2 regions of the Pseudocitrobacter sp. 2023LY-00077 genome follow, and region 2 is predicted to be linked to the other one. Evidence: riboswitches for the same ligand, from Rfam matches in the RefSeq annotation. Region 2 holds a riboswitch; the other holds the start of a gene.
The links. Region 2 has a riboswitch for cobalamin ahead of btuB (TonB-dependent vitamin B12 receptor BtuB). Riboswitches for the same ligand answer to the same signal wherever they lie in the genome.
Positions count from the first base shown of each region.

Region 1: another riboswitch for cobalamin. It lies ahead of ACWWFX_RS06305 (cobyrinate a,c-diamide synthase); the one in region 2 lies ahead of btuB (TonB-dependent vitamin B12 receptor BtuB).

Region 1 covers NZ_JBSPEI010000004.1:1,669-12,512, forward strand. The annotation lists gene ACWWFX_RS06290 (FUSC family protein) at 1-115, shown strand, start outside; gene ACWWFX_RS06295 (DUF496 family protein) at 282-617, shown strand; gene ACWWFX_RS06300 (GHMP family kinase ATP-binding protein) at 653-1,513, opposite strand; cobalamin riboswitch at 1,629-1,804, shown strand; gene ACWWFX_RS06305 (cobyrinate a,c-diamide synthase) at 1,903-3,282, shown strand; gene cbiB (adenosylcobinamide-phosphate synthase CbiB) at 3,279-4,238, shown strand; gene ACWWFX_RS06315 (cobalt-precorrin-8 methylmutase) at 4,249-4,881, shown strand; gene cbiD (cobalt-precorrin-5B (C(1))-methyltransferase CbiD) at 4,878-6,017, shown strand; gene ACWWFX_RS06325 (cobalt-precorrin-7 (C(5))-methyltransferase) at 6,011-6,616, shown strand; gene ACWWFX_RS06330 (decarboxylating cobalt-precorrin-6B (C(15))-methyltransferase) at 6,606-7,175, shown strand; gene ACWWFX_RS06335 (cobalt-precorrin-4 methyltransferase) at 7,168-7,941, shown strand; gene cbiG (cobalt-precorrin 5A hydrolase) at 7,922-8,977, shown strand; gene ACWWFX_RS06345 (precorrin-3B C(17)-methyltransferase) at 8,977-9,702, shown strand; gene ACWWFX_RS06350 (cobalt-precorrin-6A reductase) at 9,699-10,499, shown strand; gene cbiK (sirohydrochlorin cobaltochelatase) at 10,496-10,844, shown strand, end outside.
Region 2 covers NZ_JBSPEI010000014.1:151,912-162,755, forward strand. The annotation lists gene argE (acetylornithine deacetylase) at 1-721, opposite strand, end outside; gene argC (N-acetyl-gamma-glutamyl-phosphate reductase) at 903-1,907, shown strand; gene argB (acetylglutamate kinase) at 1,920-2,693, shown strand; gene argH (argininosuccinate lyase) at 2,795-4,168, shown strand; gene oxyR (DNA-binding transcriptional regulator OxyR) at 4,519-5,439, shown strand; gene sthA (Si-specific NAD(P)(+) transhydrogenase) at 5,422-6,822, opposite strand; gene fabR (HTH-type transcriptional repressor FabR) at 7,020-7,655, shown strand; gene ACWWFX_RS18275 (YijD family membrane protein) at 7,671-8,030, shown strand; gene trmA (tRNA (uridine(54)-C5)-methyltransferase TrmA) at 8,086-9,186, opposite strand; cobalamin riboswitch at 9,301-9,482, shown strand; gene btuB (TonB-dependent vitamin B12 receptor BtuB) at 9,549-10,844, shown strand, end outside.

The DNA of each region.
Region 1 (10,844 bases), on a different contig from region 2:
CAAAAGCACTCATTTGGTGGAAACGCCCATTCATGGCTACGTTTGGCTAAGCATGGAGCTGGCGCGTCAGCTTGAGCTATTATCCCTGCTTATCTGCCGTGCGCTGCGTAAATAAGCGACGAATGCAACACCTTTGACCTTGGGTTGTTTCGATTCAGCAGCGTTTAGGGTTATGATGAGGGACAGGTAAAAACCATTGTCATTAGCAGCGCCTATACGTATATATAGTCTTATAGTCGTTGTATTTACGAATCCGAGTCTCAAATATCAGGGGTGTAAAAATGGAAACAACTAAGCCTTCATTTCAGGATGTACTGGAGTTTGTTCGTCTGTTCCGTCGTAAAAACAAACTGCAGCGTGAAATTCAGGACGTTGAGAAAAAGATCCGTGACAACCAGAAGCGCGTACTGCTGCTGGACAACCTTAGCGACTACATCAAACCGGGCATGAGCGTTGAAGCGATTCAGGGCATCATTGCCAGCATGAAGAGCGATTACGAAGATCGCGTTGATGATTACATCATCAAAAATGCCGAAATTTCTAAAGAACGTCGCGACATCTCTAAAAAGCTGAAAGCGATGGGCGAACAGAAGGTTGCTGAGCCGAAAGCTGAGTAATTTTTTCATCAGGCGGCCTCCGTGCCGCCTGAATGCTATCTGACGCCGCCTTCCACCATGGGCAGCAAATATTTTTGTGGCCACAGCACATTACCCTCGTCCCTTTCCAGCTCTGCCATCACGGCATCAACATCGTGTTTCGTCCTGTCGAGCATTAATCCCATCACACTCCCGCTATGTGCGATGCTTACGCCATACAGTGAAAAACGCGCCACAGTATCCAGCACGCGCTGAAAACCCGGTTTCGGTAAAATTAACTGGCTGGCGATAGCGCTAAGTGTCGCGGCTTCCCCCAGCAGTCCGGCACAGCCTGTTTCACATGCCTGACGGGTTTTTTGCCAGGCTTGCGCCAGTTGTGGTGCGCCAGCGAGCAATGCCGCCTGCCTGTCGAGGCGGTGATAGTCTGCGGTTTGTAGCGTATGTGGGCTTTCCAGCACCAGAATATCGAGCTGCGGTTGTTGCGAACCGGCGGTTTGCGCATGGCCCTGATTATGATCAAACAGCGTCAACTGGCGAAAAGGCGTGCTATCGGTGGGCTCAAGGTTAACGCAAAGCTGTGCCAGCGCCTGTTCAGAGAGTGTTTTATCAAAATAGCGCGCGGTGGCGACAGCGGTGGCGGCAATATCTGCCGTACTGCTGGCCATCCCTTTGGCGACCGGAATAGGTGAGTGCAGATTAATGCGCAACTGCTGGCTCCACTCCGCCGGAAATTCCCACAGAGCCAGCAACTGATTGACCATTACGCGCGTCAGCGGACGTTCATCATCAGTCGGTTTACCGGCTTTAACTTCCACGGTGCTGTATAGCCCAACCGGGCAGGAGATTAATTTCTCACTTCCCTGGATCCAGCCCTGAATCAGTTCCCCGCAGGATGCGGGGCATTGTGCAACGGCCACGCTGTCACCTTATTAGCCCTATTTTCCAGGTCGGTATTATAAATTGAATAAACCGCTGCGGCGCAATAGATTGTTTTAGCGCAAAATTGCAACGGAGTATGAGCGCTACACTGACTCCGTAATTAAGCCGATAGGTCAGACACGTAATGTGTCAGGGAAGAGGGTGTAAATCCCTCGCAGCCCCCGCTGCTGTAATGCTGACGAACCCGTAAATACCACTGATCGTGAGATTGGGAAGGACGGGCGAGAACGACGCTAAGCCAGAAGACCTGCCTGTCGGTACATCTCAACAACTTCGGTGGGAAGTGGGTTGCTCAGAAGCGTGCGGTCGGCAGACCGGGAACACGCGCATCTCGACGTACCCCTACCACCCTGAGCAGGATCAGGGCATGGCGGCAAAGCATCACGCATTTATTCTGGCAGGCACCGGTAGCGGCTGTGGTAAAACCACGGTAACGCTTGGCTTGTTGAATGTGCTGAAACAGCGCGGATGGCGAGTGCAGCCGTGGAAAGTCGGGCCCGATTACCTCGACACCGGCTGGCATACGGCGATATCCGGCGTGGCGTCGCGTAATCTTGACAGTTTCATGATCCCCGCGCCTGCGCTGAACGCCTTGTTCAGCGAACAGATGCAGCATGCCGATATCGCGGTGATTGAAGGCGTGATGGGGCTGTACGATGGCCTCGGTATCGACCCCAATCAATGCAGCACCGCTGCGATGGCAAAACAGCTCGGTTGCCCGGTCATTTTGCTGGTGGATGGCAAAGCGGTCTCAACCTCGATTGCGGCAACCGTGCTGGGTTTTCAGCACTTCGATCCCTCTCTCAATATCGCTGGCGTGATTGTCAATCGCGTCAACAGCGACAGCCATTTCCAGCTTCTCAAATCCGCCATTGAGCGCTACTGCACATTGCCGGTGATTGGTTATGTGCCCACCGTGGCGGGCGTCGCGTTGCCGGAACGGCATCTCGGGCTGGTGACGGCGCGGGAGTCGGTTGTTGAACAGCAACCGTGGCAAGATTTTGCCGACACGCTGGGGCGCACGCTCGATATCGAAAAACTGCTGACCCTGAGCGAGATGAAAACCCTGCCGCAGGGCGAATGGCCGCCAATACCCTCGGTGGGCGAAGGTGAGCGTCTGACGCTTGCGCTGGCCGATGATGAAGTCTTCAATTTTTACTACCCGGACAACATTGCGCTGCTTAAACGTGCAGGCGTCGACATCGTCCGCTTTAGCCCACTTCACGATAACGTGCTACCGGAATGCCAGATGATCTGGCTCGGCGGCGGGTATCCGGAGATCCACGCGAAGGCGCTGGCGGCAAATCAGCCGATGCTCACACAGTTGCGCCAGGCGCATGCGCGCGGCGTGGCTATCTACGCCGAATGCGGCGGCCTTATGTATCTGGGCAGCTCGCTGGAAGATGCGCAGGGCGCAACTCATCTCATGGCGAATATCATTCCCGGTCACAGCAAAATGGGCAAACGGCTGACGCGCTTTGGCTACTGCGAGGCGCAGGCGCGGGAAAATACGCTGCTGGCGGCGGCGGGGGAATGGCTTCGCGGGCACGAATTTCACTACTCCGATTTCACGCCGGAAACGCCGGCAGTGCTGGATTGCCGCAAAGTACGCGACGGGAAAATCCTGCAAACCTGGTCCGGTGGCTGGCAGGTGGGTAACACCTTCGCCAGCTATCTGCATATTCATTTCGCCCAGCGCCCGATGATGCTCACGCATTGGTTGAATGCGGCAAGGAGCGTCCAATGACCCTGCTCGCCTGGTGTATCGCCTGGATACTCGACCTGCTTATTGGTGACCCGCAAAGCTGGCCTCACCCGGTGCGCTGGATAGGCTCCCTTATCACCCGCGTACAAAAAACGGTGCGCCGCTATTGCCACAGTGACCGCGCGTTGCGGATTGGCGGCGGCGTGATGTGGCTGGTGGTGGTCGGTCTGAGCTGGGCTGTCGCCTGGGGCGTGCTGGCGCTGGCTTACGCGATACATCCGTGGCTAGGCTGGGCAGTAGAGGTCTGGATGATCTTCACGGTACTGGCCGGGCGCTGCCTGGCGAATGCGGTCCGCGACGTTGAGCAGCCGCTACGCGCGGGTGATTTAGCACAAAGCCGGATAAAACTGTCGTGGATTGTGGGGCGGGATACCTCGCAACTTCAACCTGCGCAAATCAACCGTGCGGTGGTTGAAACCGTCGCCGAAAACAGCGTCGACGGAATCATCGCGCCACTCTTCTTCCTGCTGCTCGGCGGTGCGCCGCTGGCGATGGCTTATAAAGCGGTGAATACGCTGGACTCCATGGTCGGCTACAAACATGAAAAATACCGCGCGATTGGTATGGTGAGCGCCCGGCTGGACGACGTCGCCAACTTCATTCCCGCGCGCCTGAGCTGGCTGCTGCTCAGCGCCGCCGCTCTGCTTTGCCGCGACAACGCCGCTGCCGCGTTCCGCATTGGCTGGCGCGATCGCCATAACCACAGCAGCCCCAACTGCGCATGGTCTGAAGCGACCGTCGCCGGGGCGCTGGGTATCCGCCTGGGCGGGCCGAATGACTATTTTGGTGAGCGCGTTGAGAAGCCGTGGATCGGTGACGAGCAACGCGACATTGCCGTAGACGATATTTCCCGAACGATTCGACTGATGTGGGTTGCTTCCACGCTGGCGCTGGTGCTGTTTATGGCAGTCCGGTGGCTGGTGATGGGCGCGGCCTGAGGAGTAGCACATGGATTACATTCGCCAGCCGCAGGCCATTGAGGCTAAAAGCTTTGACATTATCGGCGAGATTATTCGCGAAACGCGGCCCGATTATCAGTTTGCCAGTCCGCTACACAAAGCCATCGTCAAGCGCGTCATTCATACCACTGCTGATTTCGAGTGGCTGGATATTCTGTGGTTTTCTCCGGATGCGCTGGCGCGTCTAACGGCAGCCCTGAGTCGCCCTTGCACGCTCTACACCGACACCACCATGGCGCTATCGGGGATTAACAAACCGCTGCTGGCAAGCTTTGGCGGCGAATGTCGCTGCTACATCAGTGACCCGCGCGTGGTGCGCGAAGCCAAAGCGCAGGGCATGACGCGCTCGATGGCCGCCGTGGATATCGCCGTGCGCGAAGAGGGTGAGAAAGTCTTTGTCTTCGGCAACGCGCCGACCGCGCTGTTCCGCCTGCTGGAGCTGAACGTGCCGGTCAGCGGTGTGGTTGGCGTACCGGTTGGTTTTGTCGGTGCCGCGGAATCCAAAGACGCGCTGACTCATAGTGCGCTGCCCGCCATTGCCGCGCTGGGGCGTAAGGGCGGCAGTAACGTGGCGGCGGCGATTGTGAACGCCATTCTCTACCACTTGCGGGATGCAAAATGAGCGACGCCGCGTTTGACGCCCCGGTCTGGCACAACGGTAAACCGCTGCGCAAAGGCTACACCACCGGTTCCTGCGCCACAGCCGCCGCGAAAGTGGCAGCGCTGATGGTGCTGCGCCAGCACATTATTCATCAGGTCTCGATCGTGACGCCCTCTGGCGTGACGCTCAATCTGAACGTTGAATTGCCGCAAATTGAAGGGCAACAGGCTGTGGCGGCAATCCGTAAAGACGGCGGCGATGATGTTGACGCCACGCACGGCATGTTGATTTTTGCCCGCGTGACGCTCAACGACAGCGGCGAAATTGTCTTACGCGGCGGGGAAGGCGTGGGCACCGTGACTCGCAAAGGCGTGGGCCTGCCGCTCGGCAGCGCGGCGATTAACCGCACCCCGCGTCAGACCATCGAAGCTGCCGTTCGCGAGGCGATTGGCCCGGCGCGCGGCGCAGATGTCGAGATTTTTGCCCCGGAAGGCGAAGCGCGGGCGCAGAAAACCTACAACGCCCGGCTCGGTATTCTGGGCGGGATCTCGATTCTTGGCACGACCGGTATCGTCACGCCCATGTCAGAGGAGAGCTGGAAACGCTCCCTGTCGCTGGAACTGGAAATCAAGCGCGCTGCGGGCCTCACCCGCGTGGTACTGGTGCCGGGCAATCATGGTGAACGTTTTGTCCGCGAGCAACTCGGCATCGATAGCGACGTGGTGGTCACCATGAGCAACTTTGTCGGCTATATGCTGGATGAGGCCGTGCGCCTTGGGTTCCGGCACATTGTGCTGATTGGTCACCCTGGAAAACTGATCAAAATTGCCGCCGGGATTTTCCATACCCATAGCCATATTGCCGATGCGCGGATGGAAACGCTGGTGGCGCATCTGGCGCTGCTTGGCGCGCCGCTGGATCTGCTGACGCAGGTGAGCGATTGCGATACCACCGAGGCGGCGATGGAGCACATCGACGCCTTTGGTTATCAGCGCATCTACAACCATCTTGCCGAACGTATTTGTCTTCGCGTGCAGCAAAAACTGCGCTTTACCAAAACGCCGCCCGTATGCGACGCCATCATGTTTGCCTTTGACAACCAGGTGCTGGGGAGCAATCGCCCGGTCGAAGAGATCGTGGAGGCGCTGCAATGTTAACGGTCGTGGGGATGGGGCCTGCCGGGTTAACGCTTATCACCCCGCTGGCAAGCGAGGCTATCGCACAGGCGCAGGTGCTGGTAGGGGCCAAACGCCATCTGGCGCAGTTTCCTGCGTTTAAGGGCGAGCAGCGTCTGCTTGATGCCGATATTCCTCAGTTGCTGGCGTGGATAACCGCGCATCGGCATAAAAATATCGTGGTGCTTGCTTCCGGCGACCCGCTTTTTTACGGCATCGGCACGCGAATGGTGGCCCACTTTGGCCGCGAAAACGTGCGTATCGTGCCGGGGATCAGCGCGGTGCAATACCTGTGCGCCCGCGCAGGAGTAGACATGAATGAGATGTGGCTCACCAGTAGCCACGGGCGCGATGTGTCGTTTGATGAACTGGCCCGACACCGCAAAGTGGCGATGGTGACCGATAGCCGCTGTGGCCCGCGCGACATCGCGCAACAGCTTACGGCAAGAGGAAAAGGGCACCGCTGGATGGTAATTGGGGAACATCTGGCGATGGAAAATGAACAGATCCACTGGCTGCGCGTCAGTGAGGTCAATGCCGACTACGGCATGAACACGGTGGTGATCCTCGATGAAAGATGAACTGTTTCTGCGCGGCGAGAAGGTGCCAATGACCAAAGAGGCCGTGCGTGCGCTGGCCTTATCGAAACTGGATTTACATCACGCGCGCCATTTTATTGATGTGGGGGCGGGCACCGGTAGCGTCTCAATTGAAGCCGCGTTGCACTTTCCGGCGTTAAGGGTGACCGCTATCGAGCGCAACCCGGCGGCGCTGGCGCTGATGGCGCAAAACTGCCGCCATTTTGCTTGCGAAAATATTGTGAGCATTCAGGCCAATGCGCCTGTGGTGGTGGAGGAAAAAGCCGACGCTATTTTCGTCGGCGGCAGCGGCGGGAATCTGGCGTCGCTGATTGACTGGGCGCTTGAACAGCTGCATCCCGCGGGGCGTCTGGTGATGACCTTTATTTTGCAGGAAAACCTCAATAGCGCGCTGGCACATCTGCAACAGCGCGGCATTGCTCCGCTTGATTGCCAACAGATTCAGGTTTCGGCCCTGAGTCCGCTCGGCAGCGGCCACTATTTCAAAGCCAACAACCCCGTCTATGTCATCGCCTGTCAGAAGGAAGAAGCGCATGTCTGAAACATTCGATCCCCGTTGCGTCTGGTTTGTCGGCGCAGGCCCTGGTGACCGGGAACTGATTACCCTCAAAGGCTATCGTCTGTTACAGCAGGCGCAGGTGGTGATTTACGCCGGGTCATTGATTAACACCGAACTGCTGGAGTACTGCCCACTGGAAGCGGAGTACTACGACAGCGCGGAACTGCATCTCGCGCAAATTCTCGATGTGATGGAAGCGGGCATAAAAGCGGGCAAAACCGTGGTGCGCCTGCAAACGGGCGATGTCTCGCTGTACGGTTCGGTGCGCGAACAGGGCGAAGAACTCACCCGCCGTGGTATCGCCTGGCAGGTTGTCCCGGGCGTCAGCGCATTTCTTGGCGCGGCGGCGGAACTCGGCGTCGAATATACGGTACCGGAAGTCTCACAGAGTTTGATTATCACACGCCTGGAAGGCCGTACCCCGGTACCCGCGCGCGAACAGCTCGAATCTTTCGCTCAGCATCAGACCTCAATGGCGATTTATCTCTCCGTTCAGCGCATCCATCGCGTCGCCGAGCGCCTGATTGAGGGCGGCTATCCTGCCAGCACCCCGGTTGCGGTGATTTACAAAGCAACCTGGCCGGAAAGCCAGACCGTGCGCGGTACGCTGGCGGATATTGCAGACAAAGTGCGCGAAGCGGATATACGCAAAACGGCGCTCATCCTCGTGGGCGCGTTCCTGGGCGAGGAGTATCACTACTCAAAACTCTATGACGCGGAATTCAGCCATGAATACCGCAAAGCCTGAATCCATCGCGCTGTTTTGCCTGACGCCCGGCGGTGTTGAACTGGCTAAACGGCTGTCGGTCCTGTTGCCGATGACCTGCTTTACCCGCGACGAATTGCTGGAACCGGGTTTTTTACCCTTTGAAGGCGGTTTTGCCCACGCGGCGCGTACGGCGTTTGCGCGCGATTCCGCACTGATTTTTATCGGCGCGACCGGCATTGCCGTGCGCGTGCTGGCCCCGGCGATCGCAGATAAGTTCAGCGATCCGGCAGTGATCGTCATTGATGAGCGCGGTCAGCACGCGATCAGCCTGCTCTCCGGTCACATGGGTGGGGCGAACGCGCTGACGCGTAAGCTGGCGGGTTTGCTGGGGGCTGACCCGGTCATTACCACTGCAACCGATGTTAACGAGTTGGCTGCACTCGACACGCTGGCCGTTGCGCTGAATGCGCGCATGAAGGATTTTCGCGCGGCGGTAAAAACGGTTAATCAGATGCTGGTTAGTGGAAAACGCGTGGGGTTGTGGTGCGAGCCGGAATTTCGCGAGGCGCTTAATCAGTGTGATGTGCGCGGGTTTATCCCCGTGGCGTCGTTGCAGTCGCTACCGCCGCTGGACGGGGTGGTTTGCATTACGCTGGCACGCGAGCTTCCCGACATCGCCATTGCGCACTGGAAGCTGGTACCTCAGCGCATCGTGGCGGGCATTGGCTGTCGTCGCGATACCGATTCGGCGCTGCTGGCAACGTTATTCGCCCGCCAGATGGCGGCGTACGGTGTTGACCCGCTGGCGCTAAAGGCGATTGGCAGCATCTCACTGAAAAAAGAGGAACCGGCGCTCAATGCGCTGGCTACCGCATACCGCGTGCCGTTTTACACCTTCAGCGCTGAGGCGTTGCGCGAACACGAACACCGATTTACCTCCTCTGATTTTGTCCGCCAGACGGTGGGCGTCGGCAGCGTCTCTGGCCCGTCGGCCTGGTTGCTGAGCGAGGGAAATATCTCAGGAGAGACCCTGCGTGAACAGGGCGTCACCATCACTTTGGGAGTAGCACACTGATGTTAACCGTTATTGGAATTGGCCCTGGATCGCAGGCAATGATGACCATGGAAGCGGTGGAAGCCTTGCAGGCCGCAGAAATCATCGTCGGCTACAAAACCTACACCCACCTGGTGAAAGCCTTTACCGGTGAAAAGCAGGTGATCAAAACCGGGATGTGCAAAGAGATTGAGCGTTGCCAGACTGCTATTGACCTGGCGCAAGCGGGGCACAATGTGGCGCTTATCAGCAGCGGCGATGCCGGTATTTACGGCATGGCGGGGCTGGTGCTGGAGCTGGTTAGCAAACAGAAATGTGATGTGGAAGTGCGCCTGATTCCCGGCATGACCGCCAGTATTGCGGCGGCATCATTGCTTGGTGCGCCGCTGATGCATGACTTCTGCCACATCAGCCTGAGCGACCTGCTGACACCGTGGCCGGTCATTGAAAAACGCATTATCGCCGCCGGAGAGGCTGACTTTGTTATCTGCTTCTATAACCCGCGCAGCCGGGGCCGCGAAGGGCATCTGGCGCGTGCGTTTGAGCTGCTGGCGGGCAGTAAAAGTGCCGACACGCCGGTGGGGGTAGTGAAATCGGCGGGGCGTAAGAAAGAGGAAAAATGGGTGACCACGCTTGGCGAGATGGATTTCACGCCGGTGGATATGACAAGCCTGGTGATTGTCGGCAATAAAACCACCTATGTGCAGGATGGCCTGATGATCACGCCGCGAGGGTATGTGCTGTGAGTTTCGGCGATGTGTTGGTCATTGGCGGCACCAGCGATGCACGGATGATCTGCCTGCTGCTGGATGCCGCGAATGTGCATTACACCCTTTCCGTTGCTACGCCAACCGGGCAGCAACTGGCGGGCGATATTCGCGGCCAGGTACGTTGCGGGCGGCTGGAGCTGGCGCAGATGGTGACGTGGTTAAAGGAAAACAACACGCGCTGGGTGATCGACGCGTCGCATCCTTACGCCGAAGTCGTGAGCCGTAACGTACTGCGCGCCTGCGAAGCGGCGGGCGTAGTGCTGAGCCGCTATCAGCGCCCGGAACAGCTACGCGATCTCACCCATCCGTTGCTTCATTTTGTGCCAGATATCCGCCAGGCGTGCGACGTCGCGAAGCGTTTTGGCGATCGTGTATTGCTCACCACCGGCAGTAAAGATTTAGCGCTGTGGCGCGCAGGCCTGCCGGAGAAAACGCTACTGGCCCGCGTATTACCGGTGCCTGAAGTGATAAACCAGTGTGTCGAACTGGGTTTCGGTGTGGGCGAGATTTTCGCTCTCTGCGGCCCGTTCAGTGCGGAGTTTAACGCCGCGTTTTACCGCCAGTGCCACGCCGATGTGGTGATTACCAAATCCTCAGGCGCTGAGGGCGGTTATCAGGAAAAAGTACAGCCCTGTCTGGATGCGGGCATTCCCTGCATCGTGATTACGCGCCCGGCACCGCTGGTGTCGGGGGAGGAACTACTGGAAAACCGCGCCGATGTGCAGCGGCGTATTGTACGCTGGCTGGCGACGGCGGAAGGAGAGAATCGATGAAAAAAGCCCTTCTGGTCGTCAGCTTCGGCACCAGCTATCCCGAAACCTGCGAGAAAAATATCGTAGCCTGCGAGCGTGAGCTCGCCGCCAGTTGTCCGGATCGCGACCTGTTTCGCGCCTTCACTTCCGGGATGATTATCCGCAAGCTGAAACAGCGCGACGGCATCGAAATTGACACCCCGTTACAGGCGTTGCAAAAACTGGCAGAGCAGGGATATCAGGATGTGGCGATTCAATCGCTGCATATTATCAACGGTGATGAGTACGAAAAGATTGCCAGCGAAGTGCAATCTCTGCGCCCGCTATTTTCCCGCCTGACGCTGGGCGCGCCTTTGCTGAGCACTC
Region 2 (10,844 bases):
GGTTGAGGGTCGGGTAAGGCACGGTAAACGCCTCGTAGTGATAGCGCTCTTTCAGTGAGTCACGCAGTTGCATCACGCGGCCAATCGCGTCGTGCATAATTTCAATCGCGTTGACGCCGCGCGCCGGGTCGCTGGAGTGGCCCGATTGCCCCATCACGCGAATGGCGCTGGAGATGTGGCCTTTGTGCGCACGTACAGGCTGCAATGACGTTGGCTCACCGATGATGGCGCAGTCCGGACGCAGGGCGGTGGTTTCGGCAAAGTAGCGCGCGCCTGCCATGCTGGTTTCCTCATCGGCGGTCGCCAGAATGTAGAGCGGCTTTTTCAGCGTTGTCACGTCCACATCGCGCAGGGCATCGAGAATAAAGGCGAAGAAGCCTTTCATGTCGGCGGTGCCCAGACCGTAGAGCTTGTTTTCATGCTCGGTCAGGGTGAAGGGATCGCGCGTCCAGCGGCCATCGTCAAACGGTACGGTATCGGTGTGACCGGCAAGCAACAGGCCGCCTGCGCCGTTTCCGGTGCTGGCCAGCATATTGAATTTATTGCGCGTGCCGGGAACCGGCTGGATTTCGACGTTAAAGCCTAACGAGGCAAACCAATCGCCCAGCAGAGTGATTAAAGACGCATTACTTTGATCAAGCGCTTCCTCGGTCGCGCTGATGGAAGGTGTGGCGATCAATGCACGGTAAATCTCGATAAATGGCGGTAAATTGTTTTTCATTGTTGACACACCTCAGGTCGTGATAGTATCAATATTCATGCAGTATTTGTGAATAAAAATACAATATCGTTGAGCGTAAGAAAACCCTTAAACCGTAGGGTAAAAGGCAAAAGACGCTCAACAGGGTGAGGAAGATAAGCATTCTTCCCAGGCATATGACGTAAGAAGGTGAACAGCCCCGATGTTGAATACGCTGATTGTAGGTGCCAGTGGCTATGCTGGCGCAGAGCTTGTGACCTATGTAAATCGCCATCCGCATATGAACATAACCGCTTTGACGGTCTCAGCGCAAAGCAATGATGCAGGAAAGTTAATCTCTGACCTGCATCCGCAGCTGAAGGGCATTGTGGATTTGCCGTTGCAGCCGATGTCGGATATCAGTGGATTCAGCGCCGGTGTGGATGTGGTTTTCCTCGCCACCGCGCACGAAGTCAGCCACGATCTGGCCCCGCAGTTTCTGGCCGCCGGTTGCGTGGTGTTTGACCTCTCCGGGGCGTTTCGCGTCAACAATGCGCCTTTCTACGAAAAATATTACGGCTTCACCCATCAGCATCCTGAATTACTTGAGCAGGCGGTATATGGCCTCGCCGAGTGGTGCGGCGACGCGCTGAAAGAGACCAACCTGATCGCCGTGCCGGGTTGCTACCCGACGGCGGCACAGCTCTCGCTTAAACCGCTGATTGATGCCGATCTGCTGGATCTCACCCAGTGGCCGGTGATCGACGCCACCAGTGGCGTGAGCGGAGCAGGGCGCAAGGCTGCGCTTTCCAACAGCTTCTGCGAAGTGAGCCTGCAACCGTATGGCGTGTTTAACCATCGCCATCACCCGGAAATTTCAACCCACCTGGGGGCGCAGGTGATTTTTACCCCGCACCTGGGTAACTTTAAACGCGGCATCCTTGAAACCATCACCTGCCGCCTGAAACCGGGCGTGAATGCAGACCAGGTGGCGGCGACCTTCCAGCAGGCATATGCCCACAAACCGCTGGTGCGTCTCTATGACAAAGGCATTCCGGCGCTGAAAAACGTGGTCGGTTTACCGTTCTGTGATATCGGTTTTGCCGTGCAGGACCAGCACCTGATTGTGGTGGCCGCGGAAGATAACCTGTTAAAAGGCGCCGCGGCGCAAGCCATTCAGTGCGCCAATATCCGTTTCGGCTTCGCCGAAACGCAGTCTCTTCTTTAAGGTGTGATGACGATGAATCCATTAATTATCAAATTAGGCGGCGTGTTGCTGGATAGCGAAGAGGCGCTGGAGCGTCTGTTTACCGCACTGGTGAATTATCGTGAGTCACATCAGCGCCCGTTAGTGATTGTGCACGGCGGCGGCTGCGTGGTGGATGAACTGATGAAACAGCTCAATCTGCCGGTGAAAAAGAAGAACGGCCTGCGCGTGACGCCTGCCGATCAGATTGACATTATCACCGGTGCACTGGCGGGGACGGCCAACAAAACGCTGCTGGCGTGGGCGAAGAAACATGATATCGCCTCTGTTGGCCTGTTCCTGGGCGACGGCGATAGCGTCAAGGTGACGAAACTCGATGAAGAACTGGGCCATGTCGGCCTAGCGATGCCGGGTTCGCCAAAACTTATTAACCTGCTGCTGGACGGTGGCTTCCTGCCGGTTGTCAGTTCAATTGGCGTGACGGCCGAAGGCGAACTGATGAACGTCAATGCGGATCAGGCGGCGACGGCGCTGGCGGCGACGCTGGGCGCGGATCTTATTCTGCTTTCTGATGTGAGCGGCATTCTCGACGGGAAAGGCCAGCGTATCGCCGAGATGACGGCGGAAAAAGCAGAGCAACTGATCGAGCAGGGCATTATTACCGATGGCATGATTGTGAAAGTGAATGCGGCGCTGGATGCCGCACGCACGCTGGGTCGCCCGGTGGATATCGCATCATGGCGTCATGCGGAGCAACTCCCGGCGCTGTTTAATGGCACGCCGATTGGCACGCGGATTCTGGCTTAATATTTCCCCTCACCCTAACCCTCTCCCACAGGGAGAGGGGACCGATCGGTGCGTGAGGGTAGCTTTCAGGCAACATTAAACGAATTTTAAGGAAACGAGTTATGGCACTTTGGGGCGGGCGTTTTACTCAGGCAGCGGATCAACGGTTCAAACAGTTCAACGACTCTTTGCGCTTCGACTATCGCCTGGCGGAACAGGATATCACTGGCTCTGTCGCCTGGTCTAAAGCGCTGGTCACGGTCGGCGTGCTGACGGCTGAAGAGCAGTTGCAGCTGGAAGAGGCGCTGAACGTGCTGCTGGAAGAGGTTCGTGCAAACCCGCAGCAAATTTTGCAAAGCGATGCCGAAGACATTCATAGCTGGGTGGAAGGCAAGCTTATCGACAAAGTCGGCCAGTTGGGCAAAAAACTGCATACCGGGCGCAGCCGTAACGACCAGGTGGCGACCGACCTGAAACTGTGGTGCAAAGATACCGTTGCGGAACTGCTATCCGCTAACCGCCAGTTGCAGAGCGCGCTGGTGGAAACCGCGCAGCAGAATCAGGATGCAGTAATGCCGGGTTACACCCACCTGCAACGTGCGCAGCCGGTGACTTTTGCTCACTGGTGTCTGGCTTATGTTGAGATGCTGGCGCGCGATGAAAGCCGCCTGCAGGATGCGGTAAAACGCCTCGACGTTAGCCCGCTGGGTAGCGGTGCGCTGGCCGGTACGGCATACGAAATTGACCGTGAACAACTGGCTGGCTGGCTGGGTTTTGCCTCTGCGACCCGCAACAGCCTGGACAGCGTTTCTGACCGCGACCACGTGCTGGAACTGCTGTCCAATGCCTCTATCGGCATGGTGCACTTGTCGCGCTTTGCTGAAGATTTGATCTTCTTTAACTCCGGGGAAGCGAATTTCGTCGAACTGTCTGACCGCGTGACCTCAGGTTCTTCCCTGATGCCGCAGAAGAAAAACCCGGATGCGCTGGAGCTGATTCGCGGTAAATGTGGCCGCGTGCAGGGCGCGCTGACCGGCATGATGATGACGCTGAAAGGTCTGCCGCTGGCGTATAACAAAGATATGCAGGAAGACAAAGAGGGCCTGTTCGACGCACTCGACACCTGGCTGGATTGTCTGCATATGGCGGCGCTGGTGCTGGACGGTATTCAGGTGAAACGTCCGCGTTGCCAGGAAGCGGCGCAGCAGGGTTACGCCAACGCGACAGAACTGGCGGATTATCTGGTCGCCAAAGGCGTGCCGTTCCGCGAAGCGCACCATATCGTGGGCGAAGCAGTGGTTGAAGCCATTAAACAGGGCAAACCGCTGGAAGCGCTGGCGCTGGCCGATCTGCAAAAATTCAGCAGCGTGATTGGCGATGACGTGTATCCGATTCTGTCGCTGCAATCGTGCCTGGATAAACGTGCGGCGAAAGGCGGCGTATCACCGAAGCAGGTGGCGCAGGCGATTAGCGATGCGAAACAGCGTTTGATTTAACGATTTTCCCCCTCACCCTAACCCTCTCCCTCAGGGAGAGGGGACCGAACGAGCACAGACATAAGTTCACAATTATTCTGCGGACTCGCCCCTCTCCCTCCGGGAGAGGGGTTGGGGTGAGGGGTATTCGTACAAAAAAAATGCGGACCTGAGGGTCCGCAAAAGTTCACGTTGGCTTTAGTTATTTCGAGTTTGAGAGAAACTCTGCGAAACATCACGGTGACTTCAAGGGTTAAGGAGGTACCGCTCCGTTTCTGTGTTGCATTATTGAACAGAAAGCTTGATAGGGATAATCGTTCATTGCTATTCTATCTATCGCCGCGAACTATCGTGGCAATGGAGGATGAATAATGAATATTCGTGATCTTGAATACCTGGTCGCGTTAGCCGAACACCGGCATTTCCGTCGGGCGGCAGACTCGTGCCACGTCAGTCAGCCAACGCTGAGTGGGCAAATCCGCAAGCTGGAAGATGAGCTGGGCGTGATGTTGCTGGAACGCACCAGCCGTAAAGTGCTTTTCACCCAGGCAGGCTTGCTGCTGGTGGATCAGGCGCGCACGGTGCTGCGTGAGGTCAAAGTGCTCAAGGAAATGGCAAGCCAGCAGGGAGAGACCATGTCTGGTCCGCTGCATATCGGTTTGATTCCGACGGTCGGCCCGTACCTGCTGCCGCACATTATCCCAATGCTTCACCAGACTTTCCCAAAACTCGAAATGTACCTGCATGAAGCGCAAACGCATCAACTGCTGGCACAGCTCGACAGCGGTAAGCTGGATTGCGCCATTCTGGCGCTGGTGAAAGAGAGCGAGGCGTTTATCGAAGTGCCTCTGTTTGATGAGCCAATGATGCTGGCGATCTATGAAGATCATCCGTGGGCCGAGCGCGATCGCGTGCCGATGTCCGATCTGGCGGGTGAGAAGCTGCTGATGCTGGAAGATGGTCACTGTCTGCGTGACCAGGCGCTGGGCTTCTGTTTTGAAGCGGGCGCTGATGAAGATACGCATTTCCGGGCAACCAGCCTCGAAACGCTGCGTAATATGGTGGCGGCAGGCAGCGGCATTACGCTGTTACCGGCGCTGGCTGTGCCGAAGGAGCGTCGTCGCGATGGCGTTGTCTACCTGCCGTGCATTAAACCAGAACCTCGCCGCACCGTGGGCCTTGTTTATCGTCCGGGATCACCCCTGCGCAGTCGCTATGAGCAACTGGCAGAGGCTATCCGTGGAGCGATGGAAGGTCACTTCGACGAGAAAGCGTTACCAAAGGCGGTTTAAGCCATTAAGCGCCGCTACCCGATAGGCTTCGGCCATGGTCGGGTAGTTAAAGGTGGTGTTAACAAAGTACTCGATGGTGTTACCGCCGCCTTTTTGCTCCATGATCGCCTGGCCGATGTGAATAATCTCCGCCGCGCGTTCGCCAAAGCAGTGAATACCCAGAATCTCTTTCGTCTCCCGGTGGAACAGAATTTTCAGCGTTCCCACGTTCATGCCGACAATCTGCGCGCGCGCCAGGTGTTTAAACTGCGCCCGACCCACTTCATACGGCACTTTCATCGCCGTCAGTTGCTGTTCGGTTTTACCCACAGAACTGATTTCCGGAATGGTGTAAATCCCGGTTGGAATGTCTTCCACCAGGTGCGCCGTCGCTTCGCCTTTTACCATCGCGTGCGCGGCAATGCGGCCCTGATCGTAAGCGGCTGAGGCCAGGCTTGGATAGCCAATGACGTCGCCCACTGCGTAAATGTGCGGCAGCGCGGTCTGGTACATGCTGTTCACTTTTAACTGACCACGGCTGTCACATTGCAGGCCGATGTTTTCCAGCGCCAGTGAATCGGTATTCCCGGTGCGCCCGTTGGCGAACAGCAGACAGTCGGCTTTCAGTTTCTTGCCGGATTTCAGGTGCATGATGACGCCGTCGTCCAGGCCTTCAATTTTCTCGTACTCTTCGTTGTGGCGAATCACCACACCGCTGTTCCAGAAATGATAAGAAAGCGAGTCCGACATCTCCTGGTCAAGGAACGCCAGCAGACGGTCGCGGGTGTTGATCAGATCTACTTTGACGTCCATTCCACGGAAAATGGAGGCGTACTCACAGCCAATCACCCCTGCGCCGTAGATAATGACGTGGCGTGGTTCGTGATGCAGGCTGAGGATCGAGTCGCTGTCGTAAATGCGTGGGTGGCTGAAATCAACATCGGCAGGGCGGTAGGGGCGCGAGCCGCAGGCGATGACGAATTTTTCCGCCGTCAGGGTTTCGACCGAGCCGTCCGGACACTCCAGCGCCAGCGTGTGTTCGTCAACGAAATGCGCGTTGCCCTGCAAAATTTCGCAGTGATTACGCTCATAAAAGCCCTGACGCATGCGAGTCTGCTGATTAATCACGCTGTCAGCATGGTTCAGAATGTCGGCGAAAGAGGAACGGAGAAGTCGGGTGTGGTCGCTGTAAAGGGGGTTCTGGTTGAATTCAATAATACGACTAACGGCATGACGAAGTGCTTTTGAGGGGATGGTGCCCCAGTGGGTACATCCGCCGCCGACATTATGATAACGCTCAATAACGGCGACACGCGCTCCCTGTTTCACCAGACCCATAGCAGCGCCTTCGCCGCCGGGGCCGGAACCAATTACTATTGCATCATAATCGTAGGAATTTGGCATGGTAAGGCTTACCTGTTCTTATACATAAAAGCAACAGAATCATAACATCTTCACCGGGATAACCCAATTATCATTGTGCTTTTTTCATGCAAAAGAGCATAAATCGCCCGTAAACAATCATTCACAAAGCAGTGTAAGTCGATTAGTTTTAATCTCTGGTATAGTGCCAACAAGGCATTTGGAAGGATTCAATCATCGTGATGGGCGTTAGAGCGCAACAAAAAGAAAAAACCAGGCGTTCGCTGGTGGAAGCAGCATTTAGTCAACTGAGTGCTGAGCGAAGCTTTGCCAGCCTGAGTCTGCGTGAAGTGGCTCGCGAAGCGGGCATTGCGCCAACCTCCTTTTACCGACATTTCCGTGATGTCGATGAACTAGGGCTGACGATGGTGGACGAAAGCGGCCTGATGCTGCGTCAGTTGATGCGCCAGGCGCGTCAGCGTATCGCTAAAGGCGGCAGCGTGATCCGCACCTCCGTATCGACATTTATGGAGTTCATTGGCAATAACCCGAACGCTTTTCGCCTGCTTTTGCGCGAACGTTCCGGCACGTCTGCGGCGTTTCGTGCTGCGGTCGCGCGCGAAATTCAGCACTTCATTGCGGAACTTGCCGACTATCTGGAAATCGAAAACCATATGCCGCGCGCGTTTACCGAAGCGCAGGCGGAAGCGATGGTGACGATTGTCTTTAGCGCAGGCGCGGAAGCGTTAGATGTCACGCCGGAACAGCGACGCCAGCTGGAAGAGCGGCTGGTGCTGCAATTGCGCATGATCTCGAAAGGTGCGTATTACTGGTATCGTCGCGAACAGGAAAAAACGACACATCATTCCGAATAAGGTGGAAGACGAGCAATGAAACAGTCAGGACAAGATAAAGGAACGCTGTTGCTGGCGCTGATCGCTGGCTTATCAATTAACGGAACTTTTGCGGCGCTGTTTAGCTCCATTGTGCCGTTCTCTGTATTCCCGATTATTGCGCTGGTGCTGACGGTGTACTGTCTGCATCAGCGGTATCAGAATCGCACGATGCCGGTGGGGTTACCTGGACTGGCGGCGGCCTGCTTTATTTTGGGCGTGCTGCTGTATAGCACCGTGGTGCGCGCGGAATATCCGGATATCGGCTCTAACTTCCTGCCAGCGGTGCTGTCGGTGATTCTGGTGTTCTGGATTGGCGTGAAAATGCGTAATCGGAAGCACGAGATTTCTGAATAGCGCAATGCTGTATGCCGGATAAGGCGATGACGCCGCATCCGGCAATGCAAAGAGTCTATTTCTTCGTCAGCAGTACGCCGCACTCCATATGGTGCGTATACGGGAACTGATCAAACAGCGCCAGGCGCTCCACATTATGCGTCTGGCCTAATGTTTCCAGATTCTGACACAGCGTTTCCGGGTTGCAGGAGATATACAGAATACGCGGATACGCCTGCACCATTTTCTCGGTTTCGCTATCCAGCCCGCTGCGCGGCGGATCGACAAAAATCGTTTCACACTGATAGCTTTTTAAATCAATTCCCTGCAAGCGGTTGAATTCCCGTACGCCGTTCATCGCCTGGGTAAACTCTTCCGCCGACATGCGAATAATCTGCACATTATCAATGTGGTTCGCCGCAATGTTGTATTGCGCGGCGGCGACGGACGGCTTGGCGATTTCGGTTGCCAGCACGCGGTCAAAGTTGCGCGCCAGCGCCAGCGAGAAGTTGCCGTTCCCGCAGTAGAGTTCCAGCAAATCACCGGTTGAGTTTTCCGTGGCGTTGAGCGCCCACTCCAGCATCTGCACGTTCATTGCCGCGTTCGGCTGGGTGAAGCTGTTTTCCACCTGGCGGTAGATCATTTCTTTCCCGGCTACTGGCAGACGCTCGTCGATATAGTCCTGATCCAGCGCGATTTTCGTTTTCGTCGCGCGGCCGATGATATGCACATTCAGGTTCTGCGCACGTAATGCATCGCGCAGCGCCTCCGCTTCCACACGCCATGCGTCGTCGAGCTTCTTATGGTACAGCAGAGAGACGATCGCCTGATTGCTTTGAGTAGACAGATAATCAATCTGGAACAGTTTGTGGCGCAGCGCGTGGTTATTACGCACGCCGTCCAGCATGGCGGTCATCAGCGTATTGATGAGCTCGCTGGCTGCCGGGAAGGAATCGACGCGGATGCGGCTTTTGGTCTGCTGATCGAAAATGATGTGGTACAGGTCGTCCCCATCATGCCAGATGCGAAATTCCGCACGCATGCGGTAATGACTGACTGGCGAGCGAAACACCTCCGGAACCGGCGCGTTGAACGGGGCCATCATCGTTTGCAGACGGACCACTTTCTCGGCCAGCTGCGCTTCGTATTGCTCGGTAGGAAGGTGTTCGGGGGTCATGATGCATCCTGAATAATAAAAGTACGCGGGGATTGTAGGGCCTGCTCAGGGGATGTCCAGCGATTGATGTTTTCCTAAATCGTGATGGCAGTCTGGACATCTATATGTAACTAAATGTAGCATCCGGGTTCCGGTCCTGTGAGTTAAAAGGGAATCCAGTGAAAATCTGGGGCTGACGCGCAGCGGTAAGGAGTGGTGGGATGAACGCATTTTGCAGACACTGCCTGAAAAGGTGGGAAGTCTTCATCCGGTAAACGCCCCCGAGCCCGAAGACCTGCCGGGTGACGTCGCACTGGGTTTTCATCATCGCGGGCTATCGATGAAACCGGCGGCATCCTTTTTCTATTGTGGATGCTTTAACAATGATTAAAAAAACTTCGCTGATGACGGCGTTATCCGTATCGGCTTTTTCCGTTTGGGCGCAGGACAGCACTTCAGACACTCTCGTCGTAACCGCCAGCCGTTTCCAGCAACCGGTTAATACCGTCCTCGCACCGATGGATGTCGTCACCCGAGATGACATCGACCGCTGGCAGGCCAAAAATCTTAATGACGTCATGCGTCGCCTGCCGGGTGTGGATATCGCGCAATATGGTGGGATGGGGCAGAGTTCTTCGCTCTTTATCCGCGGTACTGAGACCAAGCAGGTTTTGGTGCTGGTCGATGGCATTCCGATGACCCGCCCCGGTATCTCAAATAACCCGGACCTGAACCAGATCCCGCTTTCGTTAGTTCAGCGCGTGGAGTATATCCGTGGGCCGCGCTCGGCGATTTATGGTTCCGGCGCGATGGGCGGGGTGATCAACATCATTACCCACTCTGATGAGGAACAATCGAAAATTTCCGCCAGCATGGGCTCTAAAGGCTATCAACAATACGATGGCACGTTGCGTCAGCGTTTTGGCGACACGGTAGCGACGGTGGCGGGTTCTTATGAAACCACCAAAGGGTTTGATGTGCAGCCGGGCTCGACCTGGAGCCACGACAACGACCGCGATGGCTTCCGCAATAAGACCTTCTGGGGTAGCCTGGAGCATAAATTCAACGATAGCTTCGATGGCTTCTTCCGGGGCCACAGCTATACCAATAATGTCGATTACGACCTGGGAAGCCCGCCGTACTCGCCTGCGTACAGCGCTGATGAAGAGCAGCTTTATAACCAGACCTGGGATACCGGCCTGCGATTCCATTCCGGGATCTACTCTTCTGAGCTTATCGCCAGCTATCAGAAGGTGAAGGACTATAACTACAGCAGTATTTATGGTCGTTATAAAGACGGCACGACGCTTGACCGCATGACCCAGCGCAATCTCCAGTGGGGGAACAACCTGATTGTCGGGCATGGTTCGGTAAGCGCCGGGGTAGACTGGCAGCAGCAGCGTTTGACCTCGTCGGATACGGCGATATCCGATACCTATAAGCGCGACAATACCGGGCTCTATCTTACCGGGCAGCAGCAGTTTGGCGATGTTGTGACGCTGGAAGCCTCTGGTCGTGAAGACCACGATAATCAGTTTGGCTGGCACGGGACATGGCAAACGGCGGCAGGCTGGCAGTTCGTTGAGAACTATAAAGTGACGTTATCGTATGGTACCGGCTTCCTGGCACCATCGTTAGGTCAGCAGTTTGGTTCTACACGCTTTGGTATCAGTTCGAAT